Regions from separate parts of the Streptomyces sp. NPDC044704 genome, predicted to be linked through region 2. Evidence: riboswitches for the same ligand, from Rfam matches in the RefSeq annotation. Region 2 holds a riboswitch; the other holds the start of a gene.

Region 1 (9,441 bases), on a different contig from region 2:
GGTCCACCGCGGCCGCCTGGTCCGCGACGCCGCCCTCGCCTGCCTCGCCTTCGGCTTCTCCATGTGGCTCGTCGCCGGCTCCGGCTACGCCGCCGTCTACCAGGGCGTCCTGTTCCTCTTCGCCGGCGTCCTCCTCTACGCCCTCATGGCCGCCCGCCGCCAGCGCGGAGCCGCCGGCTAGGAACCGTCGACGCGGGAAAACCGGGTGCTCCGGGGGCCGCGGTGCGCACACACTGGGCGCACCACAGCCCCCGGCCCCGAAGGACGACCGCACCCGTGCAGGCAGCCGCCACCGTCACCCCCGCCCAGATCCCCGAACTCCTCCTCGGCCTCGCCACCGTACGGCCGGTGTTCCTCTGGGGGGCGCCGGGCATCGGCAAGTCCTCGCTCGTGCGGAAGTTCGCCGACTCGCTGGGCCTGGAGTGCGTCAGCCTCCTCGGTACCCAGCTCGCCCCCGAGGACCTGATCGGCGTCCCCCAGATCCGCGACGGCCGCTCCGTGTTCTGCCCGCCGGAGGCCATCGCCCGCGACGAGCCGTACTGCCTCTTCCTCGACGAACTCAACGCAGCGAGCCCCGACGTCCAGAAGGCCTTCTACTCGCTGATCCTCGACCGGCGCATCGGCTCCTACGAGCTGCCCGCCGGCTCCATCGTCATCGGCGCGGGCAACCGCGCCACCGACAACGCCCTCGCCCGGCCCATCGCCTCCGCCCTCGTCAACCGCCTCACCCACGTCCACCTGCGGGCCTCCGCACAGGACTGGCTGGTCTGGGCCGGCGAGCACGGCATCCACCCCTGGATCACCGACTACCTCACCGACCGCCCTGACCACCTCTGGTCGCAGCCGCCGAAGACCGAGGAGCCGTTCTCCACGCCGCGTTCCTGGCACATGCTCTCGGACGCCCTGCACTCCTTCGGGACCGGACTGGACGAGGAGACCCTCAAGGTCGTGGCCCACGGCACCCTCACCCCGGCGCACGCCGTCTCCTTCTGCGGCTACGCCAAGATCGTCCGGCACTCCTTCGGCATCGAGGCGATCTTCAAGGGCGAGGCCTCCTGGCCCACCCGCCTCGCCGACCGCGACCTGCTCTACTACCTCGCCGACGCCTTCCGCGGCCGCCTCGTCAAGGAACTCCCGGCCCGCAAGGAACACGTCTCGCCCGCCGTCCGGCAGATCTCCCACCGGGCCAAGTCACTGCTCGTGCAGCTCGCCGAGATCTCCGTCGAGGTCGCCCAGACCGTCATCGCCGACGACGCCGACGGCCTGCCCGTCCTGCCGTCCTGGTTCCTCGTCGAGGCGGCCCGTGACATGCCCCGCCTGGTCGAGGCCCGCCGATGAGCGCCGCGCGCGGCCGCGCCCGGAAGGAAGCCGGGCCCGACCCCGCCGACCGGGCCTTCGCCGAGGGACTCGCCCTGGTCAAGCGCAACCCCGCGCTCGCCGCCGTCGAAGCCAGGATCTGCCGCCCGGCGAAGTGCCCGGACACCCCCGCCTCGGGTCTGGCCGCGGTGGACTCCAACGGCACCGTCCACGTCCACCCCACCCGGCGCGCCGAACCGGCCGAGTGGGCCTGGGCCCTCGCCCACGCCTTCCTCCACCTCGGCTTCGGCCACGTCCCGGCCGCCGAGGACCCGGACCGGCCCCGGCCCGACCGCTTCGACCTCGCCGCCCGCTGCGCCGTCGTCAACCGCTTCCTGCTGACCTTCCCGGCCGGCCGGGCCCCCGACCACCTGCCCGCCGGCTACCCCGGCGGCGACGAGGACGCCCTGGCCGCCCGCTGGCGCCGCGACGGCATCCCCGCCGCGTACGAGCAGTGCGGCACCGCCGGGGACGGCCCCGACCAGCTCCTCGTGGCCTGGAACTCCTGGAACACGGCCGTCCCGGACTGGGAGACCGCCTTCGCGCACGCCCTGACCCGCAGCGTCTCCGCCGCCATGGACGTCGCCGGAGGCCGCCGCGACCGGGCCACCGGCGAGCGCCTGCGCCAGCACCCCTGGGACCGGGCCCTGAACTGGTTCGTCTCCTCGTACCCGCTGCTCGGCGGGCTCGCCGGGGGCCTGACGATCGTCGCGGACGCCGAGGTGGCCCGCGCGAACGGCATCGCCGTCGCCGCCGTCAGCGCGAGCGCCGGGGAGATCTACGTCAACCCGCTGCGCACCCTCACCGACGGCGAGTGGCGGTTCGTCCTGGCCCACGAGATGCTGCACGCCGCCCTGCGCCACGGAGAGCGCCGCGGCGCCCGCGACCCGTACCTGCACAACGTCGCCGCCGACTACGTGGTCAACGGCTGGCTCGTCGAGATGGACGTCGGGGACATGCCCGACGGACTGCTGCACGATCCCGCCCTGAGCGGCCTGTCCGTCGAGGAGGTCTACGACCTCATCGCCACCGGCCTGCGCCGCGGCCGCCGGCTCGCCACCCTGCGCGGCAAGGGCGTCGGGGACATCCTGGGCGAGCCCCTGTCCCACCCGGCGAGCGTGCCGTACACGGACCTGGACGAGTTCTACCGGCGCGGCCTGGTCCAGGGCTTCGACCTGCACGCGCACGGGGACCGCGGACTGCTGCCCGCCGGCCTGGTCGAGGAGATCCGCGCCCTGGCCCACCCGCCGGTGCCCTGGGACGCGCGGCTCGCCCGCTGGTTCGACGAGTACGTTCCCCGGCCGGAGCCCGTACGTTCCTACGCGCGCCCGGCGCGCCGCCAGGCGTCGACCCCGGACATCCCCCGCGCGGGCCGCCACTTCCCGCCCGAGGAGATCGCCCGCTGCACCTTCGGGGTGGTGCTCGACACCTCGGGCTCCATGGACACCGCCCTGCTCGGCAAGGCGCTGGGCGCGATCGCCTCGTACGCGGAAGCCCGCGACGTACCGGCCGCCCGCGTCGTGTTCTGCGACGCGGCGCCGTACGACGCGGGCTATCTGCCCCCGACCGAGATCGCGGGCCGGGTACGGGTGCGCGGCCGGGGCGGCACGGTGCTCCAGCCGGGCATCGACCTGCTGCTGCGGGCGGAGGACTTCCCGCCCGGCGCACCGGTGCTGGTGATCACGGACGGGTGGTGCGACACCCTGCGGATCCGGCGCGAGCACGCCTATCTGGTTCCGCAGGGTGCCTCCCTGCCGTTCACCCCCAGGGGGCCGGTGTTCCGGCTCGCCTGAGGACCCCGAGGGTTTAGTCGAGGTAGTCGCGCAGCACCTGCGAACGCGACGGGTGGCGCAGCTTCGACATGGTCTTGGACTCGATCTGACGGATGCGCTCACGGGTGACCCCGTACACGCGGCCGATCTCGTCCAGGGTCTTCGGCTGGCCGTCGTTGAGGCCGTACCGCATGGAGACCACGCCCGCCTCGCGCTCCGAGAGCGTGCCCAGGATGGACTGGAGCTGCTCCTGGAGGAAGGTGAACGACACCGCGTCGGCCGGCACGACCGCCTCGGAGTCCTCGATGAGGTCACCGAACTCGCTGTCGCCCTCCTCACCCAGGGGGGTGTGCAGGGAGATCGGCTCGCGGCCGTACTTCTGGACCTCGATGACCTTCTCGGGGGTCATGTCGAGTTCCTTGCCCAGCTCCTCCGGGGTGGGCTCGCGGCCCAGGTCCTGGAGCATCTGGCGCTGCACGCGGGCGAGCTTGTTGATGATCTCGACCATGTGCACGGGGATGCGGATCGTGCGCGACTGGTCGGCCATGGCACGCGTGATCGCCTGCCGGATCCACCAGGTGGCGTACGTGGAGAACTTGAAGCCCTTGGTGTAGTCGAACTTCTCCACCGCGCGGATCAGACCGACGTTGCCCTCCTGGATCAGGTCCAGGAAGAGCATGCCGCGGCCGGTGTAGCGCTTGGCCAGGGAGACCACGAGACGGAGGTTGGCCTCCAGCAGGTGGTTCTTGGCGCGGCGGCCGTCCTCGACGAGGATCTCCAGCTCGCGCTTGAACGCGGGCTTGTGGTCCTCCTCCTCTTCGAGCTTGTACTCGGAGAACAGGCCCGCCTCGATGCGCTTGGCGAGCTCGACCTCCTGCTCGGCGTTGAGGAGCGGCACCTTGCCGATCAGCTTCAGGTAGTCCTTGACGGGGTCGGCGGTGGCACCGGCCACCATGACCGTCTGCGCCGGGGCGTCGTCCTCGTCGTCGTCGGACAGGACGAAGCCCTGGGTGCCGCCCGTCTTGGGCGCCTCCTCCTCGGCCTCGTCGGCGAGGTCCTCGGCCGCCCAGTCCTCGCCCTCGACGGCGGGGGTCTCGCCCTCGTCGGAGTCCTTGGCACCGGCCTTCTTCGTGGCGGCGGTCTTCTTGGTCGCCGTGGCCTTCTTGACGGCGGTCTTCTTGACCGTGCGCTTCTTGGGCTCGGCGGCGGCCTCGGCCGTCACCTCGTCCTCGGCGCCGGCCGGCGATGCGGATATCGCCGCGGCGGTGGCCGGGGCGGCCGTCTTGCGCGCGCCGATGGGGCGCGGCGCGGCGGCCGCCTTCTTGGTCACGGTGCGGGCGGGGGCCGCGGCCGCCTTGCGGGGCTTCTTCGCGGGAGCCTTGGTGGCGGGGGCGGCGCTGACGTGGAGGGCGACGCCCTCCTCGTCCAGGACCTGGTTCAGGCTGCGCAGGACCCGCTTCCACTGGTCCACCGGGATGCGGCCGGCCTCGAAGGCCTGGCGCACATCGTCACCGTTGATGTGACCCTGCTCGCGGCCGCGCTCGACGAGCGCGACGAGGGCCTCCGATTCGGCGATCTCCGGAGGGAACGTACGGGACGGGCTGAGCGACACAAGGAGCCTCTCGTTGCGAACAGATAAGGGGTGAGCGGGACATCATCGCGCGAACTCGGGAAACAGACCCGAGGGGGGTCTGTATTCCGGGCCGCGCGAGGACACCTGTCGGTTCATCGCATGCCCGAGTCGATTCGTTACGCGCTGAATTGAGTGACCTGCGCCACGCTGTGGCCGCGCAACCGATCCGGCGGAGATCCGTCCGCCTCGCGACCGCTTCCCGCAAGGCCTCATCTCAGCCCTTTTTGCGGGCTTCGATGAGGAAGCGGGCGGTGTGCGCGACGAACGGGCCCTCGCGTTCGATCCGTTCGTGGAGCTCGCGCAGCCGGTCCCGGTACTGCCCGACCGTGAAGCCGGGCACCATCCAGATCACCTTCCGTAGAAAGTAGATCACGGCTCCGATGTCATGGAACTCCGTCCGCAGTCGTTCGGAGCGCAGATCGACCACCTCCAGGCCCGCTTTCGTGGCGTCGGCGACCGCGTCGTCGGGGTGCCGGCCGCGCCGCACCTCCTCCGGCTGGGGGCCGAGGAAGTACTCGACGAGCTCGAAGACGCTCGCCGGGCCGACCTGCTGGGACAGGTAGGTGCCGCCCGGTTCCAGCACCCGGGCGATCTCGTCCCACCAGATGGTCACCGGATGCCGGCTGGCGACCAGCTCGAAGGCCTCGTCACCGAAGGGCAGCGGCGGCTCGTCGGCGTCCGCGACCACCACCGCGCCCAGCGGGTGCAGCAGCCGTGTCGCCTTCAGGATGTTCGGCGGCCAGGACTCGGTGGCCACCGTCAGCGGCGGCAGCGGTCCGGACCCGGCGAGCACCTCGCCCCCGCCGGTCTGGATGTCCAGCGCGGAACGCACCCGGGCCAGACGCTCGCCCAGGAGCCGCTGGTAGCCCCACGAGGGGCGCTGCTCGGTGGCGCGGCCGTCGAGCCAGGAGAAGTCCCAGCCGTCGACGGAAACGGATTCGGCCTCGGCGACGAGATGGTCGAAAGTACGCGTCATGTCTCGATCGTCCCAGCTCGGGCCCCGGTGAACCACCGGATATGTCGACTACAGTGGTCGGCGGGCCGTGACTGGCGTTCGGGTGGATCACCACCGGGGAGCGGCCCGGCGTACCCCGTACGTCGACTGCCGCGCGCCTGGGCGATCCGCGATCCGCAGCGACGTTCAGGAGACCCCGTGACGACTGCCACCGCCCAGCTGATGGACGGCACCGCCCTCGCCCGCCGCATCTCGGAGCAGACCGCCGCCCACGCGGCCGCGCTCACCGAGCGCACCGGCACCGCACCCTGCCTCGCGACCGTCCTGGTCGGCGAGGACCCCGCGTCCGTGACGTACGTACGCATGAAGCAGAACCGTTGCGCCAAGGCCGGGATCACCTCCCGCCACGTGGAGCTGCCGGCCACGACCACCACCGAGGAGCTGGTGGCCGCCCTCACCGAGCTCTCCGAGGACCCGCAGATCAGCGGCATCCTGCTCCAGCACCCCGTCCCGCACCACATCGACGAGCGCGCCGCCTTCGAGGCCATCGCCCCGGGCAAGGACGTCGACGGGGTCACCATGCACTCCTTCGCCGCCATGGGCTTCGGCCTGCCCGGCTTCGTCTCCTGCACCCCCGGCGGCATCATGCGCCTGCTGGAGGCCTACGACGTCGACCTCACCGGCAAGCACGCCGTCGTCGTCGGCCGCAGCGCCATCCTCGGCAAGCCCGCCGGCATGCTCCTGCTGGAGCGCAACGCCACGGTCACCTACTGTCACTCCCGCACCGTCGACCTGCCCTCGATCGTGCGCCAGGCGGACGTGCTCGTGGCCGCCGTCGGCAAGGCCGAGTTCATCCGCGGCGAGGACATCAAGCCCGGCGCCGTCGTCCTGGACGCCGGCTACAACGAGGGCAACGTCGGCGACGTCCACTTCGAGTCGGCCGCCGCCCGCGCCTCCCTGATCACCCCCGTGCCCGGCGGCGTCGGCCCCATGACCATCGCCGTGCTGCTGGAGCAGACCGTCCGGGCCGCCGCCGCGCAGGCCGGACTGGACCTCGCGGAACTCTGACCCCTTCCGCCTTCCGCACGCGACGCCCCGGACCCCTCGGTCCGGGGCGTCGCGCGGCCCGGGGCCACCGCTCAGGCGACAGCGCCTGCCGCAGCCGTACGGCGGGCCGCGGCGACGACCGGGGAGGTGCGGAACGCGCGGGCCAGCGGGGCCAGGGGCTGCCCGCCGAGCCCGTGGGGGGCCGGGCCGTCCGGGCCGTCCGGGCCGGAGACGGCCGGGGGGCCTTCGGTGCCCGCCCGCTCGGCGGCCGCCCGGTGCCGGCAGGCGGCGGCGAGCATGGCGGCGTCCGCCACGACGGCGGCGGCCCGTTCGTCGAGGCCCTGGGCGCGCGCGGCCCCGTACGCGAGTGACCGCACCCCGGGGTCGAACCAGCCGGCCAGGGCCAGCAGCCCGTCGTCGATGACCGACTCGCGGTGGATCAGCCGGATCCCGATCGGCGACCACCAGGTCAGCGGCACCGTCGTCACGCTGCGGGCGGCGAACCCGCGCAGCGCCTTCCACAGCGGGCGCAGCCGCCGGTACTGGCTGTAGTCCCGCCACAGCGCCGACCCGCCGAGCATCGGCACGAGGAACCCCGACCCCACCAGCAGCGCCGCCGCGGAGGCCAGCGGCGGGGCCACGTACGTGGACAGGACGTCCCAGTCGTGCCCGGCCCAGCGGGCGCCCACCGCGGCCCACTTCGCCGCGAGGTACCCGAGGTCCATGAGCCCGCCGAGCATGAGCAGCGCCAGCCCCGAGCGCAGCGACCGCAGCGCGGGATCGACGCGCAGGGTCCACTTGAGGCACAGCACGCTCAGCGCCGTACTGCCCACGGTGTGCGACACCAGGTAGAGGACGATCATCTCGCGCAGCCAGGGCGTGTTCGCGTAGTACGTGTCCAGGTCCCGCAGCCGTTCCACCGGCGCGTCCCCGATCACGAACAGGGTCACGATCAGCGCGCTCACGGCGCCGAACGCCCCCACCGTCACCCGCGTCGCCCGCCGGACGCCGGCGGGCGGACCCCCGGCCCAGTGCAGGATCAGCACGACCGAAGCCCCCGAGAACGCGGTGAGGACGCTGTACACGAGCGGGGCGGCGAAGTTGACGACGCCGGTGATCTCGTTGACCGCGGCCAGGGAAGGCGGCGCGGCCAGGAACGTCAGCAGGCAGCCGACGACCAGCAGCGCGCACACGGCCCGCATCAGCGGCTGGTCCCAGTTCCGGCGCAGCGCCGGGGCCTTGATCAGCAGGGCCAGGACCATCACCGAGCCCGCCACGTACAGGACGAAGTCCTCCCTCACCGGGCGCGTCCGGCGGGGTCCGCCCCCAGCTCGCGCCCCCCGCCCGCTCCGGCGGCTCCGACGAGCCCGGCGACGGCGCGCTCGGCGGCGGTCAGCGGCGGCGCCTTGAGGGCGCCCCGCGGGGAGGCCCGCAGCACCCGCCGGACGATGTCGGGCCGCAGCCAGTGGGTGGGCGGGCTGGTCATGGTGATGACCTCAAGGAACGCCGCGGTGAGCGGTTCCTGCGTGGTGGCCCCGGTCACGAGCCGGCTCACGTACGCGTCGAGGAGTCCCGCGCCCGGCCGGGGCCGCGTACCGGTCGCCCCGGGATACCTGATGTCCTGCGAGGCGGCGAGCTCCCAGGCGGTGGCGACCGGCGGGGCGAGCGCGCGCTGGGCGGCGTTCCCGAAGCCGGGCCGGGCGAGTCCGCCATTGCGCAGCAGGGCGCGTACGGCGAGCAGTCCCTGGGCGGCGACCGTCATGCCCTGCCCGTAGAGCGGGTTGAAGGTGGCCACCGAGTCGCCGACGGCGAAGAAGCCGTCGGGCAGGTCCGCCTTCTCGTAGTGGATCCGCCGGCCGGCGGTGCCCTGGGTGACGGCGACGTCGCCCAGCGGCGCGCGGCCTTCGAGGAGCTCCCCGACGATCGGATGCCGGACGCCCTTGGCGAACGGGACGAACGCGTCGGGGTCGTTGGTGGGCCGGCCGCCGCGGGTGCCGGAAAGGGTGGCCTGCCACTGCCCGTTCTCGATCGGGACGATCGTCGCCGTACGGCCGGGTACGGGCACCCGGGGGTCGGACTGGACGTTGACGATCGGGAAGCCCAGCTCGTGCGCCCCCTCGGGCGCCTCGAACAGGCGGGTCGCGTAGACCAGGCCGGAGTCGACCTCGGAGTACCGGATGCGGCCCGCCCCGGCCGCCTCCAGCCAGCCGAGGGCCCGGGAGCCGCGGCCGCCGGCGTCGACGACGAGATCGGCCTCCACGACCACGCCCTCCCCGTCCGGGGTGTCGACGCGGACGCCGGTGATCCGCGCGGCGCTGCCCTCCAGGCCCCTCACCCGGCTGCGCTGGAGGAGGGTGACCCCCGGCAGCGCGGTGACCCGGGCACGGACCACGGAGTCGAGCAGGTCGCGGCTGCAGGAGATGCTGAACTGCTTCTCCGCGCACCGCGGGATCCACCCCCGCGCGGTCAGGGTGACCAGGTCCGTCGGCAGGCTGCGGCGGATCGCGCCGGCCGCCGTCCACTGCTCGCCGATGCCCGGCAGGATCTCCTCCACCGCGCGCGCCCCGCCCGACCACATGACGTGGACGTGCCGGGCCTGCGGGAGGCCGCGCCGTGGCGTCGGGCCGTCGGGCAGCGCGTCGGCGTCGATGATCGTGACCGTCGCGTACTCGGCGAGT
Region 2 (13,250 bases):
GCCCCGTACATGCTCTTGCCCGCGACCTCCCGCATGTAGCCGCTGAGCAGCAGCTTCAGCAGCTCGAAGCCCGCCGCGCCGATCAGGGCCGCCTGGATCAGGCGGCCGCGCGGGGGTTCGACCCCGGGCAGCAGGGTCAGGACGTAGAGCAGCAGCAGGAAGGCCGCCACCACGCCCACCAGGAAGGCCGCGGACCGCAGCACCGCCCCGCCCGCGCCCGCGGAGGACAGGCCGAGCGCCTCGCCGGACTTGCCGACCGCGCTGGACCCGATGATCGACGCCGCGGCCGAGGCGATGCCGGCGCCGCCGAGGCCGAGCAGGACGAGGGCGTCCTTTCCCTTGCGGGCGAAGGGGTTGCCCTCGTCCTCGTCGTCCCTGTCCCACACCGCGCGCAGGCAGTCCCGCATCGAGCCGATCCAGCCGATCCCCGTGAAGAGCAGCAGGGCGCCAGCGACGAGACCGATCGTGGCGGCGTTCGCGACGAGCCCGTTGATGTCGAGCTGGTCGGAGATGCCGGGGACCTGGTCGGAGAGGTTCTTCTGCAACCGGTCGAGCTGCTCCTGGCTGAGCAGGGCGGCGCCCACGGCGGCCGCGACGGTGATCAGCGGGAAGAGCGCGAGGAAACTGATGAAGGTGATGGCGGCCGCCAGCCGGGTCCAGTGCACCCGGTCGAGCCGCTCGTAGGAACGCCACGCATGCGTCCGCATGGCGGCGGACGCCAGCGGCCCGATCACCGGGAGTTTCGTCAGCCAGTCCATGGGGCCACCGTAATTGAGCTGCCGCAAATAGCCGGGATTGCCGGTTTCGGGTACTACGGTCGTCGATTGTGACTTTTCGCCCGACGGCCCGTCCGTTCCACATCCTGGTCCTGCGAAGGCTCAGGTTCCGCGCCTTCCAGGCCCTGCGCCCGCTGCGTCAGGAGCGCCGCGCCGATGCCTCGGCGGCCGTGGCGGCGGGTGACCCGGACTGTGCGGGGACGCCCGTCGGACCGCTGCCGAACGGGTACTCGCGCAGTTTGCGCCAGACTCCGTCCGAGCCCTGCTCGTAGAGCGCGAAGCCCTCGCACAGCCACTCGGCGGCGTAGTCGGCGAGCTCGGCGAAGGCCCGGTCCATCGCCTCCTCGGAGATCCCGTGGGCGACCGTGACGTGCGGGTGGTACGGGAACGCCAGCTCCCGGTTGATCGGGCCCTCGGGATCACGGACGCGGCCCTGGAGCCGGGTGCAGCCCGGGGCGCCCTCGGCGAGCTGGACGAAGACGACCGGCGAGAGGGGACGGAAGGTACCCGTCCCCGCGAGCCGCATCGCGAAGGGACGGGAGGACAGCGCGACCTCGGCCAGGTGGGCCCGGATCTGCGGCAGCCGGTCCGTGTCCACCTCGGTGGGCGGTACGAGGGTGACGTGCGTGGGAATGCCGTGCGCGGCGACGTCCCCGAAGCCCGCGCGCAGCTCCTGGAGCCGGCTGCCGTAAGGCTCCGGGACCGCGATCGAAACGCCGAGCGTTACGGTCCCCACGTCTGTCTCCTCCGTGTGTCTGTGTGCGCGGTTGCCGGGCGGCGGTGGTGCTGCCGCTCAGTGTGGCGGCAGCACCCCCCCGACCGCCAGGGGCCTCGGTCCGTCAGTGCTTCGCGGGCAGGAAACCGAGGCGGTCGTACGTCTGCGCGAGGGTCTCGGCGGCGACCGCGCGGGCCTTCTCCGCACCCTTGGCCAGCAGGGAATCCAGGGTCTCCGGGTCGTCCAGGTACTCCTGGGTGCGCTGCTTGAAGGGTGTGACGAAGTCGACCATCACGCCGGCCAGGTCGGTCTTCAGCGCGCCGTAGCCCTTGCCCTCGTACTTGGCCTCCAGCTCGGCGATCGTCTCGCCCGTGAGGGTGGAGTAGATGGTGAGCAGGTTGCTGACGCCGGGCTTCTTCTCGGTGTCGAAGCGGATCTCCGCCTCGGTGTCCGTGACGGCGCTCTTGATCTTCTTCTCGGTGACCTTGGGCTCGTCGAGGAGGTTGATCAGGCCCTTGGGGGAGGACGCCGACTTCGACATCTTGATCGTCGGGTCCTGGAGGTCGTAGATCTTCGCGACCTCCTTGACGATGTGCGCCGCGGGGAGGGTGAACGTCTGGCCGAAGCGCGTGTTGAAGCGCTCGGCCAGGTCGCGGGTCAGCTCGATGTGCTGGCGCTGGTCCTCGCCGACCGGGACGGCGTTCGCCTGGTAGAGCAGGATGTCGGCGACCTGGAGGATCGGGTACGTGAACAGGCCGACGGTGGCGTTGTTGACGCCGCCCTTGGCGGACTTGTCCTTGAACTGGGTCATCCGGCTGGCCTCGCCGAAGCCGGTGATGCAGTTCATGACCCAGCCGAGCTGGGCGTGCTCGGGCACGTGGCTCTGGATGAAGAGCGTGCACCGCTCGGGGTCCAGGCCGGCCGCGAGGAGCTGGGCGGCGGAGAGGCGGGTGTTCGCGCGGAGGTCCTTCGGATCCTGCGGCATGGTGATCGCGTGGAGGTCGACCACCATGTAGAAGGCGTCGTGCGTCTCCTGCAGGGCGACGTACTGGCGGATGGCTCCGAGGTAGTTCCCGAGGTGGAACGAACCGGAGGTGGGCTGGATACCGGAGAGCGCGCGAGGACGATCAGAAGCCATGGCCCCATTCTCTCAGGTGCGGGGGCGGGCCCGTGCCCGCCGCTGGCCGGAACCCTGCCGGTGGACCCCGGCACCGGCCGTACCCCGCACGGGTACCGGACGGTAGCGGGGCGGCCTGATCTTGCCCCGGTCGAGCGACCGCTTACCGCGGGGCCCGGGCGGTACCGCTGCCCGGGCCCCGCGGCGGCGAGGCCGGCCGGGTGACGGCCCGAGTTACGACAGCGGGAGGCCCGGGGCCGGGAAGGCCGCCATGAGGTCGCCGACCTCGGCGCGGACGGCGGCGAGGGCCGCCTCGTCGCCCTTGGCGGCGGCGTCGACCGACCGGGAGATCCAGTCCGCGACCAGCGGCATGTGCTCCGCCGACAGGCCGCGCGAGGTCAGCGACGGGGTGCCGATGCGGATGCCCGACGGGTCGAACGGCTTGCGCGGGTCGAACGGGACCGTGTTGTAGTTCACGACGATGCCCGCGCGGTCCAGCGCCTTGGCCGCGACCTTGCCGGGGACCCCGCGCGAGGTCAGGTCCATCAGGATCAGGTGGTTGTCGGTGCCGCCCGACACCAGGTCGAAGCCCCGGGCCAGCAGTTCGGCGGCGAGCGCCTTCGCGTTGGCCACCACCGCGTGCGCGTACGCGGTGAAGGAGGGCTGCGCGGCCTCGTGCAGGGCCACCGCGATGCCCGCCGTGGTCTGGTTGTGCGGGCCGCCCTGGAGACCGGGGAAGACCGCCTTGTCGATGGCCTTCGCGTGCTCCTCGCGGCACATCAGCATCGCGCCGCGCGGACCGCGCAGGGTCTTGTGGGTGGTCGTGGAGATCACGTCGACGTGGTCCGCCGGGGAGGGGTGCGCCCCGCCCGCGATCAGGCCCGCGATGTGGGCCACGTCGGCGACGAGGACCGAGCCGGCTTCCTTCGCGATCGAGGCGAAGGCCTCGAAGTCGATCGTGCGCGGCAGGGCCGTACCGCCACAGAAGATGATCTTCGGTCGTTCGGCGAGGGCCTGCTCGCGCACGGCGTCGTAGTCGATGCGGCCGGTACCGGCGGAGACGCCGTACTGCACGCCCCGGAACCAGGAGCCCGTCGCCGAGACGCCCCAGCCGTGGGTGAGGTGCCCGCCCATCGGCAGGGCCATGCCCATCACCGTGTCGCCGGGCTTCGCGAAGGCGAGGTAGACGGCGAGGTTGGCGGGGGAGCCGGAGTACGGCTGGACGTTGGCGTGGCCGACCCCGAACAGGCCCTTCGCCCGCTCGATCGCCAGGGCCTCGACGCGGTCGACGTTCTGCTGGCCCTCGTAGTAGCGGCGGCCCGGGTAGCCCTCGCTGTACTTGTTCTGGAGCACCGTGCCGGAGGCTTCGAGCACGGCGGCGGACACGTAGTTCTCGCTGGGGATCAGGCGCAGGGTCTCGGCCTGCAGCACTTCTTCCGCCGCGACGAAGGACGCCAGTTCGGGGTCGGTCGCGAAAAGGGCGGGATGGCGGCGCGCGGTCATGGCGGGTCCTCCGGGGTCGATGTCGGTTCGTCCCCGCGAGGCCCAGGCGAGCGGCCCTGTGTGCGGTCGTGCGCGCACGACTCCCCCGGAGTCGGTTCTCCGTGCGCCAGTCGCCGTGCGTACCGCCCACCTTAGCGGGCGCGCCGCGCGAAAGGTTTCTCCTCCCGCCCCGCGAGCGAGGATGCACAGTGACGCCACCCTCGTCACAGGACTTGACGGACGATCGGAGACCCCGTGTCGACAACAGCTGATGCCATCCGCTCCGCCGACGCGCACAGCGCGCACAACTACCACCCCCTGCCCGTCGTCGTCGCGTCGGCCGAGGGGGCGTGGATGACCGACGTCGAGGGCCGCAGGTTCCTGGACATGCTCGCCGGCTACTCGGCCCTCAACTTCGGCCACGGCAACCGGCGTCTGATCGATGCCGCCCGGGACCAGCTGGAGCGGGTCACCCTCACCTCCCGCGCCTTCCACCACGACCGCTTCGCCGACTTCTGTACGGAGCTCGCGGCGCTGTGCGGCAAGGAGATGGTGCTGCCCATGAACACGGGCGCGGAGGCCGTGGAGACGGCGGTGAAGACCGCCCGCAAGTGGGGCTACGAGGTCAAGGGCGTCCCGGACGGCCACGCCAAGATCGTGGTCGCCGCCGACAACTTCCACGGCCGGACCACCACCATCGTGTCCTTCTCCACGGACCACGACGCCCGCGACCACTTCGGCCCCTACACCCCCGGCTTCGAGATCGTCCCGTACGGGGACCTCACCGCGCTGGCCCACGCCGTCACCGAGAACACGGTCGCCGTACTGCTGGAGCCCATCCAGGGCGAGGCGGGGGTGCTGGTGCCGCCGGCCGGATACCTGACCGGCGTACGGGAACTGACGCGCGAGCGGAACGTCCTGTTCATGGCGGACGAGATCCAGTCGGGCCTCGGGCGGACCGGGAAGACCTTCGCCTGCGAGCACGAGGGGGTCGTCCCCGACGTGTACATCCTGGGCAAGGCGCTCGGCGGCGGTGTCGTACCGGTGTCCGCGGTGGTGGCCGACCGGGACGTCCTCGGGGTGTTCCGGCCCGGCGAGCACGGGTCCACCTTCGGCGGGAACCCGCTCGCCTGCGCGGTCGCCCTGGAGGTGGTGGCGATGCTGCGCTCGGGCGAGTACCAGCAGCGGGCCGCCGAACTCGGCGACCACCTGCACCGCGAGCTGAACCTGCTGGTCGGCGCCGGTGCGGTGACCGCCGTGCGCGGGCGCGGTCTGTGGGCCGGCGTGGACATCGACCCGGCCCGCGGGACGGGCCGGGAGATCTCCGAGAGGCTGATGGAGCTCGGCGTCCTGGTGAAGGACACCCACGGCTCCACGATCCGCATCGCACCGCCGCTGGTGATCTCCAAGGAGGACCTGGACTGGGGGCTGGACCAGCTCAGGACCGTCCTCGCCGGCTGACGGACGGAACGGTCAGAGGATGACGTGGGGCAGGAAGCGGGCGTACTCGTCCGTGACCGGCCCCGCCGATTCCCGGATGCCGAGCCCGGCCGCCTCCTCCTCGACGACCCACGCGCCGAGGACGACGCGGTTGCCGTCGAAGTCGGGCAGGGGTGCCAGGGCCTGGAAGACGTACGTCTCCCCCTCGGCCGGGACGAACGGCTCGCCGTCCTCGCCCGCCTCGTGGAGCGTGACCCCGGCGCCCTCGCGGCCCAGCAGCGGCTTGGCCACGTAGCCGGTGGAGTCCGCTCCGGCGAGTTCGCGCGGGCCGTCGAGGTAGGCGGGGAGCAGGTTCGGGTGCTCGGGGAACAGCTCCCACAGGACCGCCAGCAGCGCCTTGTTGGCGAGCAGCATCTTCCACACCGGCTCGATCCACACGGTGGTGCCGGAGCCGCCGCCCTGGTCGTAGGTGCCGAGCACCTGCGGCCCGAACTCGTCGGTGGCCAGCCATTCCCACGGGTAGAGCTTGAAGCAGGCGCGGATGAAGCGGAGCTTCTCGTCCACGAACCGGCCGGACAGGCTGTCCCAGCCGATCTGCTCCACCGACAGGTGGTGGGTCTCGATCCCGGCCTGCTGGGCGGTCTCCTGGAGGTAGGCGACCGTCATCAGGTCCTCGCCCAGCTCGTCCGTCTCGGAGTGCGCGAAGTGCAGCGGACCGGGCGGCAGCAGTTCGGCCTGGCGGCGCCAGGCGTCGACGAGGCGCTCGTGGAGGGAGTTCCACTGGTCGGCGCCGGGGAAGCGCTCCTCCATCCAGAACCACTGCGGGCTCGCCGCCTCCACCAGGGAGGTCGGCGTGTCGGCGTTGTACTCCAGCAGTTTGGCGGGGCTGCCGGACCCGTCGTAGCGCAGGTCGAAGCGGCCGTAGAGGGAGGGCTGCTCGGCGCGCCTGCGCCAGGACTCGGTGATGAGCGTGACCAGCTTCGGGTCGGTGATCCCGAGGTCCGCGAAGCGGTCCTGTTCGACGATGTGCGCGGCCGCGGCCAGGCACATGGCGTGCAGTTCCTCGACGACCCCCTCCAGCGCCTCGACCTCCGGGAGCGTGAAGGAGTAGTACGCGCTCTCGTCCCAGTAGGGGCGCAGGGAGTCGTCGGGGAAGCGGGTGAGGGGGTAGATCAGGCCCTGTTCCTCGACGGTCTTCTGCCAGTCGGGGCGGGGTTCGATGGTGTGGCGCTCCACGGGATCAGCCGCCGCTGGAGCCGGAGCCGCTGTGGCCGCCGATGCCGCCGCGGGTGACCGCCGACTTGTCGAAGCTGCCGCCGGCGACCTTGCCGGAGCTGACGTAGCCGCCGTAGTAGTACGAGCCGTGGCCGCCGCTCTTGCACTCCTTGCTGTTCAGGTGCTCCAGCGTGGAGCGGGACGCGCAGCGCCGGTCGGGCTCGTCGGAGCTTCCGCAGGCCACGAGGCTGGCGGCGAGCAGTCCCACGCCGCCCAGGGCGACCCCGCCCGACCGCATCCGGCGCCGGTTGGTGTTGCTGGTGTCCATGTGAATTTCGCTCCCCCTGTGTGGCGTGTGCTGCCGACGGCTGCCGACAGAGTAGAGCGGGGGCGCGGGGGGATGGAATCCGGCCGCCGTCACACCCTTGTCACGGTGGTGACCTAGAGTCGCTTCGTGCTGATTGGGATGATTTGCGCCCTGGGTGCGGCGGTCTGCTTCGGTACGGCGTCGGTCCTCCAGGCGGTGGCGGCCCGGTCGACGGCGCCGGGGACGGGGTCCGGCGTGGACACCGCGCTGTTCCTGCGGGCGGTCCGGCAGTGGCGGTACGTGGTGGGGCTGTGCCTGGACGGGGCCGGTTTCGTGCTCCAGATCGTGGCCCTGCGGCACATCCCGATCTACGCGGTGGGCGCGGCGATGGCCTCCAGCCTGGCGGTGACGGCCGTGGTGGCGGCGCGGCTGCTGCACGTACGGCTGTCGGGGCGGGAGTGGGGCGCGGTGGCCGTGGTGTGCGCGGGGCTGCTGATGCTGGGGCTGGCTTCCGGGGAGGAGGGGTCGGGCACCGGGCCGGCGGCGCTGGGGTGGGGGCTGCTGGTCGCGGCCGGGCTCGTCCTCCTGGTGGGGGCGGCGGCGGGGCGGCTGCCGGACGGCTCGCGCGCACTGGTGCTGGGGCTGGCGGCGGGGACGGGTTTCGGGGTGGTGGAGGTCGCGGTCCGGCTCATCGACTCCTTCGAGCCGGGCGAGTTGGCGAACCCGGCGCTCTACGCCCTGCTGCTGGGCGGGGCCGCCGGGTTCCTGCTGCTCACCTCCGCGCTCCAGCGGGGCTCGGTGACGGCGGCGACCGCCGGCCTGGTGCTGGGCGAGACGGTCGGCCCGGCGCTGGTGGGGGTGGCCTGGCTGGGCGACCGGACCCGCGAGGGGCTGGCCTGGCTGGCGGTCCTCGGCTTCGCCGTGGCGGTGGCGGGCGCGCTCACCCTCTCCCGCTTCGGCGAACCGCCGGCGCCGGAGCCCGGGGCTCCGGCGTAGGGGGCGCCCCGCCGGGCGCATCCGGCCCCGTTCATCCGGCCGGCCGCGCAACGGATGCCGCCCGCGTCCGGCCGGGGCAGGCTGCGGGCAAGGACAGCCACCACCGCACAGACGAGGACCCGTGCCATGTCCCACCTCCGGCGCATCGGCGTCATCACCGGGGCGGCAGCGCTGCTGCTCACCGCCACCGCCTGCTCGGGCCTCGGCCGGAGCACGGTCGGCACCCTCACCTTCCGCGGCCACGACTCGCCGCTCGAAGTGACCTACAGCAACACCCCGGTCAAGGGCTGCCACCGCATCAACGTGCCGCACGGCGCCACCCACGTCCACAACAACACCCTCGTCGACGTCGTGCTGTACCGGACGCCGGACTGCAAGGAGCTGGACCCGGAGGGCGGCATCTACGTCGCCACCACCCTCTCGAACGTCACCGCCCCCGACAGCCTGCCCTGGCGCAGCTTCAGCGTCATCCACTGACCGCCGGGCTCAGGGCAGGGCCGCCACCAGCGCCGCGAGCGCGGGGGCCCAGGCGCTGTCGGAGGGGGTGCCGTACCCCACCACCAGCGCCTCCCGTGCGGGCATGGCGGAGTCCGGGTGCCGGTAGCCCGCGAGCCCCTCCAGGGCCAGGTCCTGCCAGGCCGCGGCCTGCACCAGCGAGCGCTCCGTCCCCTCCGGGAGGTCCAGTACGGCGTGCAGCCCGGCCGCGATGCCGGAGACGGGGACCTTTCCGGCCAGGGCGGCCACCAGCTCGTCCCGGCGGCGCCGGTAGCGCAGCCGCATGCCGCGCACGTGCCGGTCGTAGGCCCCCGAGGTGACGAACCGCGCCAGCGTCAGCTGCTCCAGGGCGCTGGAGGTCCAGTCGGTGCGGCCCTTGGCCGCCAGTACCTCGTCCAGCAGGTCCGGCGGGACCACCATCCAGCCCATCCGCAGCGCCGGGGAGAGGGACTTGCTGGCCGTGCCCAGGTAGACCACCCGGTCCGGGTCGAGGCCCTGGAGCGCCCCGACGGGCTGGCGGTCGTAGCGGAACTCCCCGTCGTAGTCGTCCTCCAGGATCAGCCCGCCGGTCGTCCGCGCCCAGTCCACCGCCGCCGCCCGCCGGCCGGGGGTGAGGGCGGCGCCGGTCGGGAACTGGTGCGCGGGGGTGAGGAGCACGGCGCCGGTCCGGGACCCGAACCCGGGCAGGTCCGTGGTGCGGGCCCCGGCCCCGTCCAGCCACAGCGGCCGCGTCCCGAGACCGGCCCCGGTCAGCAGCTCGCGGTGGAGGTCCAGGCCGTACCCCTCCACCGCCACCTCCCGCACCCGCCGCTCCCGCAGCACCCGGCCCAGCAGCATCAGGGCGTGCGCGAAGCCGGCGCACAGCACGATCCGGTCGGGGTCCGCGTAGACCCCGCGCGCCCGCGCCAGGTAGCCGGCGAGCGCCTCGCGCAGCTCCACCCGGCCGCGGGGGTCCACCGCGTAGCCGAAGGCCTCGTTCGGGGCGTCGGTCAGCGCCCGCCGGGCCGCCGCGAGCCAGGCCGCACGGGGGAAACCCGCGAGGTCCGGCGAGCCGGGCAGCAGGCTGTACGCGGGCCCCCGGCGCGCGGGGCGGCGTACGCGGGCGGCGGCGGCCGCCCGGCGCGGCCGGGCCCGCTCGGCGACCCGGGTACCGGAGCCCTGCCGGGCCGTCAGCCAGCCCTCGGCGACGAGTTCGGCGTACGCCTCCGCGACCGTGTTGCGGGCGATCCCGAGGTCGGCCGCGAAGCTCCGGGAGGACGGCAGGCGGGTGCCGGGCGCGAGCCGTCCGCTGCGCGCGGACTCCCGCAGCGCCTCGGTGAGCGCGGCGCGCAGGCCGCGGCCCGCCGAGAGGTCGAGGTGCAGGTCGGCGCCGAAAGTGGCCCAGGATCCGGTCATGGATGTGGACCATACCGGCGGGCCGCCCGCTCCTTACGGTGGAGGCATGAGCAACCACACCCACACCACCGCACCGGCCGCCGAACACGCCCCCCGCATGCAGATGGCCAAGCTGGCCCCCGAGTTCTACAAGGCCGTCATCGGCCTGGAGATCGCCGCCAAGAAGGGCCTGGACCCGGCGCTCGTCGAGCTGGTCAAGATCCGCGCCTCGCAGGTCAACCACTGCGCCTTCTGCCTCGACATGCACACCAAGGACGCCCTCGCGGCGGGCGAGAGCGTCGAGCGCATCGTGCAGCTCACCGCCTGGGAGGAATCGCGGCACTTCTACACGGAGAAGGAGCTGGCGGCGATCGAACTGACCGAGGCCGTCACCGTCCTGACGGACGGCTTCGTGCCGGACGAGGTGTACGCGAAGGCCGCCGCGCACTTCGAGGAGGCCGAGCTGGCCCAGCTGATCGCCGTGATCGCGACGATCAACGTCTGGAACCGGATCGGCGTCACCACCCGTAGCGTCCCGGGGCACTACACCCCGGGCCAGTACAAGCAGGGCTGAGGCGGCGGACCCCGTTCACTCCGGCCGGAAGGACTCCAGGGCCGCCGTCAGGTGCGCCCGTACGGTCTCGGCGTCGGTGGCCGGACCGGCCGCGAGCAGGGCCCACCGCTCGCCGCCCGGCGTGGTGACGATCCGCTCCACGCCCCGGCGGCGGCCGTGGGACGCCGCGCTGTCGTACTCGTAGACCAGCTCGCAGGCACTGCCGTCGACCGGTTCGAGGGAGACCTGCCGGTAGCCGGGGTTCGCGTCGTCCAGGGTCTGCGAGGACAGCCGCAGCAGCTCGCACGCGCCCGTCGAGGCGGACTCGCCGACCCGGAAGATCTGGAGGAGCGCGCTGCGGTCGCCCGGCAGGCGGTAGAAGGATCCGCTGCCGGTCTCGTCGTGGCTGCGCTCCCAGCCCTCCGGGACGGCGACCGAGAAGCCCGCCTCGTTGCGCACCACGCTGTAACCGCCCGCGCTCGCCGACGGGCTCGCGCCGGCGCTCGGGCCGTCCGAACGGGTGGGGGGCACCGCGGACGCCGGGGGCGCCGACGGCTCCGGGGCGCCGGACGCCGAGACGGACGGGGCCGGGGCCGCGTCCTTCCCGTCGTCCCCCTGCCCGCTCAGTACGAACCACCCCGCCACACAGGCTCCGCCGACCACGGCGGCCACGGCGCCCGCCACCAGCGGCCCGCGCCGCGCCGACGGCCCGCCCGGCCTTGAGGACCGGGGCGGCATCGGCGGGGGCGGCGGCGGCTGCGGGGTCCAGGCCACGTACTCGGGCGGCGGCGGGGGCGGAAGGGACGGGAGTCCGGACCGCGGCGGGTCCGCGGGCCGCGGCCCCCACTCCCAGCGCTGCGACGGGGGGTTCTCCTGGGCGTCGTCACCGGCGGCCACGGCTCAGCCCCCCAACGACGCGAGGAGGACCCGGCGCAGTCGTGGGCCCGGCCGGCGTACCGCTCGGGGGCATCAGGGGCTCGGTCACCGGGTGACCTTATTTTCGGCTTACATCCACCCGACAGCCGAATTCACGCCAAAGCGCCCCGGCCAGGTTTGGCCGGGGCGCTCGGACGACAGCGGAAATCATCCGTCCGGGTGAACCGGACGGGCGGATCAGATCAGGCCGAGCTCGCGCACCGCGTCGCGCTCCTCGACGAGCTCCGCCACGGACGCGTCAATGCGCGCACGGGAGAACTCGTTGATGTCCAGGTTCTGGACGATCTCGTACTTGCCGTCCTTGGTGGTGACGGGGAAGGAGGAGATGATGCCCTCCGGGACGCCGTAGGAGCCGTCCGACGGGATGCCCATCGAGGTCCAGTCGCCCGCGGCGGTGCCGTTGACCCAGGTGTGCACGTGGTCGATGGCGGCGTTGGCGGCCGAGGCGGCCGAGGACGCGCCACGGGCCTCGATGATCGCGGCGCCGCGCTTGGCGACGGTCGGGATGAAGGTCTCGGCGAGCCACAGCTCGTCGCTGACGACCTCGGCGGCGTTCTTGCCGGCGATCTCCGCGTGGAAGATGTCCGGGTACTGGGTCGCCGAGTGGTTGCCCCAGATGGTCAGGCGCTTGATGTCGGAGACGTCGGCACCGGTCTTCGCGGCGAGCTGCGAGATCGCCCGGTTGTGGTCCAGACGGGTCATCGCGGTGAAGCGCTCGGCCGGTACGTCCGGGGCGGCGGCCTGCGCGATGAGCGCGTTGGTGTTGGCCGGGTTGCCGACGACGAGGACCTTGATGTCGTCCGCGGCGTGCGCGTTGATCGCGGCGCCCTGCGGCTTGAAGATGCCGCCGTTGGCGGAGAGCAGGTCACCGCGCTCCATGCCCTTGGTACGCGGGCGGGCGCCAACGAGCAGCGCGACGTTGGCGCCGTCGAAGCCCTGGTTCGGGTCGTCGAAGATGTCGATGCCCTTGAGGAGCGGGAAGGCGCAGTCGTCGAGCTCCATGGCGGTGCCCTCGGCGGCCTTCATGCCCTGGGGGATCTCCAGGAGGCGGAGCTTGACCGGCACGTCCGCGCCGAGCAGGTGGCCGGAGGCGATGCGGAAGAGCAGCGCGTAGCCGATCTGGCCGGCAGCGCCGGTCACGGTGACATTCACGGGAGTGCGGGTCATGGCCTTCTCCGTTAGACAGCTGGCGGTGGGGCGTCCCTGCCCCATGTGCTGGGCCCCAAGTGCTGGGAGGACGCCGCTTCGCAGCCTGTGAATCTTGACGTGAAGAGACATCCGCCGTCAGGCTATCCGACCCGCGGGGCCCCCAACCCCCGGACCCCTGTGGTCCACGGCACACGGGCCCCGTTTTCGGGCCGCTCCACCGCTCCTCCGCCCCGCCACCGCCCCGCCACCGCTACTCGACGCGGAAGACCTCGCCCGTCCGGTGCCCCTCCACGGACCGGACGTAGGCGTTCGCCGCGCGGGCGACCGGGACGGGATCGCATCCCGCGAAGGTGTCCCCGTACGCGTCCATGGACTCGGTGAAGACGGTCGGGCTGACCGCGTTGATCCGCTGGCGGCCGGGGAGCTCGATCGCGGCGGCCCGTACGAAGGCCTCGACCGCGCCGTTGACGAGGGAGGCCACCGATCCCGTGAGCAGCGGCTCGCGCGCCAGGATCCCGGTGATCAGGGTGAACGAGGCGTGCGCGGGCAGCCGCGGGGCGCCCTGGCGGACCAGCTCGATCTGGCTGACGGCCTTGCCCTCCAGTCCGGCGCGGACGTCCTCGACGGTGAGCTCCCCGAGCGGCCGCCACGGCACGCTGCCCGCCGCGCAGGCCACCGCGTCCACGGCACCCACG

The links. A riboswitch is a leader RNA that binds a small molecule or an ion and turns the genes downstream of it on or off. The one in region 2 is predicted to bind ZMP and ZTP.
Region 1: linked by a shared signal. The riboswitch ahead of AC07B0_RS28475 (bifunctional 5,10-methylenetetrahydrofolate dehydrogenase/5,10-methenyltetrahydrofolate cyclohydrolase) and the one ahead of AC07B0_RS09650 (serine hydroxymethyltransferase) in region 2 are both predicted to bind ZMP and ZTP.

The regions. Positions count from the first base shown of each region.
Region 1 covers NZ_JBWKGY010000014.1:15,822-25,262, reverse strand. Annotated here, with positions in the region: gene AC07B0_RS28500 (amino acid permease) at 1-181, shown strand, start outside; gene AC07B0_RS28495 (ATP-binding protein) at 277-1,338, shown strand; gene AC07B0_RS28490 (vWA domain-containing protein) at 1,335-3,149, shown strand; gene AC07B0_RS28485 (RNA polymerase sigma factor) at 3,163-4,740, opposite strand; gene AC07B0_RS28480 (methyltransferase domain-containing protein) at 4,976-5,737, opposite strand; ZMP/ZTP riboswitch at 5,795-5,887, shown strand; gene AC07B0_RS28475 (bifunctional 5,10-methylenetetrahydrofolate dehydrogenase/5,10-methenyltetrahydrofolate cyclohydrolase) at 5,939-6,784, shown strand; gene AC07B0_RS28470 (MAB_1171c family putative transporter) at 6,856-8,064, opposite strand; gene AC07B0_RS28465 (NAD(P)/FAD-dependent oxidoreductase) at 8,061-9,441, opposite strand, start outside.
Region 2 covers NZ_JBWKGY010000003.1:460,020-473,269, forward strand. Annotated here, with positions in the region: gene AC07B0_RS09635 (YhjD/YihY/BrkB family envelope integrity protein) at 1-758, opposite strand, end outside; gene AC07B0_RS09640 (2'-5' RNA ligase family protein) at 916-1,512, opposite strand; gene trpS (tryptophan--tRNA ligase) at 1,616-2,629, opposite strand; gene AC07B0_RS09650 (serine hydroxymethyltransferase) at 2,843-4,111, opposite strand; ZMP/ZTP riboswitch at 4,145-4,235, opposite strand; gene rocD (ornithine--oxo-acid transaminase) at 4,346-5,551, shown strand; gene AC07B0_RS09660 (glutathionylspermidine synthase family protein) at 5,564-6,766, opposite strand; gene AC07B0_RS09665 (hypothetical protein) at 6,771-7,073, opposite strand; gene AC07B0_RS09670 (DMT family transporter) at 7,212-8,048, shown strand; gene AC07B0_RS09675 (hypothetical protein) at 8,175-8,525, shown strand; gene pdxR (MocR-like pyridoxine biosynthesis transcription factor PdxR) at 8,535-9,938, opposite strand; gene AC07B0_RS09685 (carboxymuconolactone decarboxylase family protein) at 9,985-10,491, shown strand; gene AC07B0_RS09690 (hypothetical protein) at 10,507-11,367, opposite strand; gene AC07B0_RS09695 (malate dehydrogenase) at 11,584-12,573, opposite strand; gene AC07B0_RS09700 (short chain dehydrogenase) at 12,806-13,250, opposite strand, start outside.